DNA from 2 places in the Halomonas sp. BC1 genome. Region 2 is predicted to be linked to the other one. Evidence: predicted binding sites of a transcription regulator. Region 2 holds the regulator's gene; the other holds the start of a gene.
What was found. Region 2 encodes sigma-54, which starts transcription at its own class of promoters, with help from an activator protein. Its sites were predicted from a motif close to TGGCACNNNNNTTGCTNT; they were not measured.

Region 1 (3,067 bases), on a different contig from region 2:
GCTCGTCTCGCAGTGTGCAAAGGGTTTTCAGGCCTACCAGGCTGGGGTCGCTGGTGTCGGCATGGGTGCGCACGAACTGCACGCCGTTGCCGATCAACAGGTTGAGGGTCTTCAGTACGCGCTCCCGAATGTCCGCCTCGTCGAGCAACGGCTTACGCTCCCCCCAGCGTTCGATGCCCTCGAACAGCGTGCCGCTCTGGTTCCAGTGAGGCTCGCCAGCGGTCAGGGCCGCATCCAGGTGGATATGCGGCTCGATAAACGGCGCACACAGCAGTTTGCCGCCCGCATCCCTCTGGCCTTCGCCTGCCGTTTGCGGCGCATCCTGAGCAGTGATTGCGGTGAAGACACCGTTCTCGATATCCAGCCGATAAAGCCCAGGGCGCTGGCGAAGGCGGGCATTGATGATCTGCATGTTCATAAACAGGTGCTCACTTATTGTTTGGCCGTCGATGGGAAGCTATCACCCAGCGTAGCGTGCTTCAGACGTAGCAGCACGGCGTAGCTGCCTGCCGCGACTGCGACACCCACCAGCGGCGGTAGTAACGGAGAAAAATAGGCAGCCCCGGCACCAATGGCATAGGCGGCGAGGCCGCGCCGATTGAAATCGGGTAGCTGCGCAGAGGCCAAAGCAGGGTAGCGGCCTCGGTGCCTGAGCCAAAAATCAGCCATGATCACCCCGCCCATGGGAGGGATAAACGTGCCGAGCAGCACCAGAAATGGAATGAGCAGGTTGTACATGCCACCTACCGCCAGCACGGTACCAATGGCGGCGCCGCTGACGGTGACCAAGCGGCGCTTTTCGGTGCGCAGCAAGTTGCATCCCGCCACGGCGAAGTTGTAAATCGTGTTGTCCTGGGTCGTCCATATGTTCAGGAACAGCATCAATACCGCGAGGGAGAGAAAACCTTGGGCAATGAGAACATCGACGATATCTGCCTGCTGGTAAATCATCGTGCCCAAGGCACCGGTCAGCACCATCAATCCATTGCCAATGAAAAAAGCGGCCAGCGTTGCGATCACCGCAACTTTCGGCGTCCTGGCAAAGCGACTCCAGTTGGTCGCCTGGGTGCCACCGCTGATGAAGGTACCGATAATCACGGTGATCGCCGCTGCGACACTCATACTTTCCGTTGGCGTTTGCTGGCTTAATCCTGCAAAGCCGCGCACATCGACCAGCCCGGTGAACAGGCTGACCAGGATGAAGAGCATCATGGCGGGTACGGCGAAGCGCGACAGCCAGTCCATGCCTCGATAACCGATCAGGGCGGTCACGCAGAATCCAAAGCCAAACAGCACCATCAAGGGGATTTCCAGCCATTCAGGCATTCCCGTGGTGCGTACCAGCACTAGGGCTATCGTGGCGGTTCCCCAAGCGTACCAGCCAATCTGGGTGAAGCCGAGGATAATGTCAGAGAGTTTGCTGCCTTTTTCGCCGAAGCAGAACCGTCCCATCAGGACGGCATTCAGGCCGCTCTGGCAGGCGATATAAGCCAGCGCTGCTGCGTAGATACCCAGCAGCAGGTTGCCTGCCACGATAATCCACAGTAACTGGCCAATCGGGAAGGCTTGGCCCAGGGAGCCACCCGCCCACATGGTGGCGGTGAAAAAGGTAAAGCCAAGCAGTACCGCTGAGGTAGAGAGTAGCCCTTTCCGAGCCTGGAGGGGTACTTCGCTAAGTGGGTAGTCTGAATGGTGCATCTTTTTCCCCTTCGATACGTCGTCGCGTGTCATGGTCAAGAAAGATGCAGCAAGCCGCATGCCAATCAGGCGTGGTCAGGTAACAAGAAACGTTTAAATTTTTAGCCACTCGTGCGCGTCTTTAATGGTAGTTTGCGAAAAGAAGACATGAATAACGAGCGCGCACGCGCACAACAAGGTAACGAACGCTCTGCATGGCGTGGCGCTAACATGCCATTGACAGGATCGATGATCAGCAATGGGGCGATGTGGCAAGACGTGGCTGAGGGGGAGTCGGCCAATATGGAACCATCCAGTTCGCAAGAACCACCGTTGCCAGCCGCTGGGCTGCCCTGGTATCGCACCCTGGTCGGCAAAGTGGCGGCCTTCATGGTGTTGGGCGTGGTGTTTGCCTATTCCATGGGCGCCTTGCTGGGCTTGACCATTGTGGAGCGCAGTGCACGCGAACAGTGGGCTCGGGAAGCGCTGGTGAATGCCCAAATCGTGAGCGCTACGATTCGGCGCATCTACACGAACGTGGCGGTACGCACCGACCCCTCGGGTCAAGTGACGCACCTGGTGTCGGAACAGGCCCTTGGGGATGAAGACTCGGTGCTCAGTACCGGTTTCAGTCCCGTGGATGTGTTGGCGCTGGCGAGTGCGCAAACGCGCCACAACGTCTGGCTGTTTTCCCGCTTACCGGATGGCCGCTTCAGCATGGTCGCCGATGCCCATCACGGTGAAGACGTCTCGCTCACACTGCCTCAAGTCCCGGAGCTATCGCTGGTCGCGTCCGGTAACGAGCCGTACGTGGGTTTTGCCTGGCTTGGCCATGAGGAGCACTTCATCAGCGCATTGCCCATCGTGTCTCCTCAGGGGGAGTTATGGGGGGTGTCGGTTGCCACCATTGGCACCAAGGCGATGCTGTACCAGGTGCACCGCGAGCTTCTGCTGAAAGTCGTCGCCTCACTGTGCGTCGTGCTGTTGGCCACGGCCTTGCTGTTGAGCCTGCTGATGCATCAGCTGTTCAAGCCCGTGCCGCGTCTGATCAAGGCGCTGACGCATATTTCCCATAACCGAACCGAGCAGGCAACGCCCTACACACAGCGCCAGGATGAAATTGGCTGTATGGCCCAAGCCATCGAAGCGTTACGCAAAAAAGTCGTCGAGCGTGAGCTGCTGCTGGAGGTCAAGGAGGAGGCGCTCAAGTTCCAGCACCTGGCGCACCACGATGCGCTGACCAAGCTGCCTAATCGTGTTCAGTTCAACGATGCCTTGCGGGATGCCGTCGCGCAGCTGCCGAGCGGTGAGCGCTTCAATGTGATGATTTTTGATCTGGATCGCTTCAAGGCCGTCAACGATACGTTAGGGCATGCCGCCGGGGATGAGC
Region 2 (3,067 bases):
CACCAGCTGCATAGCGCATCTCTCTTGGGTATCAAAGGGATAGAGGGCTTGCCGTGTGCCTTGCTGCCTGGCAATGGCTGCGCTAGGCAGCCTGCTCGCGAATCTTGTCGGTCAGCAGCTCGAGCAATGCGCGCTGGCTACTGACATTGCGCAGCTGTTGGCGTGTGGCAGCGTCATTCATGATCGTGGCCACCTGCCCCAGCAGGGCCAGGTGCGTGTCATCGGCTTCTTCGGGAACCAACAGCACGAAGACCAGATCGACCGGGTCACCATCGATGGCATCGAAGTCGACGGGCTCGGCTAGCTTGAGAAAGCCAGCAATGGGCGTGCTGCAGTGAGGACTGCGTGCATGGGGGATGGCTACGCCATTGCCGATACCAGTGCTGCCCAGCCGTTCACGGCCAATCAGGCGACTGAAGACTTCCTGACTGTCCAGGCTGGGCGTGTTCTGAGCGATAAAGGTGCTGAAAAACTCCAGCACCCTTTTTTTGCTGCCCCCGGGCACGTCGTACAGCACGCGCTCCGGGGGGAGTATGGTTTCCAACGTCATCGGTTTAACGCACGCCAGCGCCTTGGGCGCGGGCTTGTGCTTTTTCCTTGTGTTTTACCAGCTGACGGTCGATTTTGTCCGCCAGGGCGTCAATGGCCGCGTACATGTCATTATCCTGCGCTTCCGCATGCAGGTCTGCTCCTGCGGCATGCAGCGTGCAAGCCGCTTGCTGGCGCTCCTTTTCGACAGATAAGGTGACCTGGACGGTCGTGATGTTGTCGTAGTGACGCTCAACGCGTTCCAGCTTTTCGTTTACGTAGTCACGCAAGGCGTCAGTCAGTTCAACGTGATGACCAGTGATGTTTACTTGCATTGACGTGCTCCTTATCCATCGGACTGTACTTCGATTGTAACCCTTTTTGGGCCATTGCAAAGCCCTCGCCGCGAGTTTGTTGGGCAAGAGCGTTTAACTAGCGCAAACGGCGTCGCTCGCTCGACGAAGGTATACCCATCGACTCTCGGTACTTGGCGACGGTGCGGCGTGCCACGGTAATGCCACCCTCTTCCAGCAGGGTGACCAGGCGACTGTCGGAGAGTGGCTTGCCTGGCGGCTCGTCCTGAATCAGTTTCTTGATGCGTGCTCGAATGGCCGTGCTGGAGTGGCTGTCGCCGCCCTCCTGGCCGCTGACCTGGCTGGAGAAGAAGTACTTGAGCTCGAAGACCCCGCGCGGGGTATGAATGTATTTCTGGGTGGTGACCCGGGAGATGGTCGATTCATGCATCTCTACCGCTTCGGCGATATCGGCCAGAATCAGCGGTTTCATGGCCTCTTCACCCTGCTCGAGGAAGCCTATCTGGCGGGCAATGATCTCGCGCCCCACGCGCAGCAGCGTGTCGTTGCGGCTCGACAGGCTCTTGATCAGCCAGCGAGCCTCCTGGAGGTGCTCTTTCAAAAACTGGTTGTCCTGGCTCTTGTCGGCGCGCTTGATCAGGCTGGCGTAGTCGGGCTGGATACGTAGCCGAGGCAGCGCTTCCGGGTTGAGTTCCAGATGCCAGCCCTCGTGATCGTGACGTACCACCAGGTCCGGCGTCACATAGCTGTCGTCGGTGACGCCGTAGGCGCTTCCGGGGCGAGGGTCAAGGCTGCGGATTAAACGAATGACATCGTCCAGCTGCTCGTCATCGAGGCTCAGGCGTCGTTTCAGCAGGCGCATGTCGTCCTTGCCCAGCGCTTCGAGAAACTGGCGTACCAGACGCTTGGCGGGCATCAACAGCGGAGTGTCTTCGGGTAGCGCGGCCAGCTGCAGCATCAGGCACTCGCGCAGGTCACGGGCGAACACGCCAGTAGGCTCGAACTGCTGCAGGCGCAGCAAGGTGTTTTCGACCTCGCGTTGGCTCAGGCCATCGTGGCCCTGCGCCTTGAGCCCCTCGCGGATGTCGTTGAGCGGCTGGGTCAGATAGCCGTTGGCATCCAGCGCATCGATGAGGCTCTCGGCAATGGCATGCTCACGCGCAGAGAAGTCGGTCATGGCCAGTTGCCAGAGCAAGTGCCCGTGAAGGCTCTGCCCGGCCGCCTGGCGCTCGAAGTCCGGGCCTTCGCTACTGCCGCCCGCGCTGCCCATGTCCTGGTAGGTGTCGGACCAGTCGCTGTCCACGGAGAGCTCGTTGGGAATGCTGTCTGCCCACTCGGCTTCCTGAGGCTCGCTGACCGCCTGTTCGCCAAACTCATCCTCCTGTTCGAGCATGGGGTTGGCATCCAGCGCCTGCTGAATTTCTTGACGAAGGTCCAGCGTCGATAGCTGAAGCAGCGCAATGGCCTGCTGCAGCTGAGGTGTCATGGTCAGCTGTGTGCCGATGCGCAGTTGAAGAGAAGCTTTCATGACCATCTGAGAACCACTCGTTAATCAGAAAGCTCCACCCTAGAGCGACTCTCCGTTTGGTGCAAGTGCAATAAGCATGCCACTAAATAAAATGTCTTCGTGGGCCATTATTTAAAGGCGGAAGTCGGCGCCCAGGTAGACGTCGCGCACCTTCTGGTTATTGAGAATTTCCTGGGGGTTTCCACTGGCTATGATGTGTCCGTCGCCAACAATATAGGCAATATCGCAGATATCCAGGGTTTCACGCACGTTGTGGTCGGTAATCAGCACGCCAATATGGCGCTTCTTGAGCGCGCGTATGATCGACTTGATATCGCCCACGGAAATGGGGTCGACGCCAGCAAAAGGTTCGTCCAGTAGAATGAAGGCGGGCTCGGTGGCCAGCGAGCGGGCAATTTCCACCCGTCGCCGCTCGCCGCCCGACAGGCTCATGCCCAGGTTGTCGCGAATATGGGTGATGTGGAAGTCTTCCAGCAGGGATTCGAGCTTCGCTTCTCGGCTATTGCGGTCCAGCTCCCGGCGCGTTTCCAGAATGGCCATGATGTTGTCGGCCACCGACAGCTTGCGAAAGATCGATGCTTCCTGGGGCAGGTAGCCGATACCCGCCAGCGCGCGTTCATGCATGGGCGCCCGGGTCAGGTCGAGATCGTCGATGCCCACCTTGCCAGCATCGGATTTCACCAGGCCGACGATCATG

Region 1: a site for sigma-54 is predicted at 1,745-1,762, ahead of codB (cytosine permease). Genes of this name have one in related genera too.

What each region holds. Positions count from the first base shown of each region.
Region 1 covers NZ_LFGS01000015.1:214,051-217,117, forward strand. Annotated here, with positions in the region: gene codA (cytosine deaminase) at 1-418, opposite strand, end outside; gene codB (cytosine permease) at 433-1,698, opposite strand; gene B7L72_RS18965 (diguanylate cyclase domain-containing protein) at 1,981-3,067, shown strand, end outside.
Region 2 covers NZ_LFGS01000012.1:200,621-203,687, reverse strand. Annotated here, with positions in the region: gene rapZ (RNase adapter RapZ) at 1-12, opposite strand, end outside; gene ptsN (PTS IIA-like nitrogen regulatory protein PtsN) at 83-550, opposite strand; gene hpf (ribosome hibernation-promoting factor, HPF/YfiA family) at 555-863, opposite strand; gene B7L72_RS10495 (RNA polymerase factor sigma-54) at 961-2,376, opposite strand; gene lptB (LPS export ABC transporter ATP-binding protein) at 2,482-3,067, opposite strand, start outside.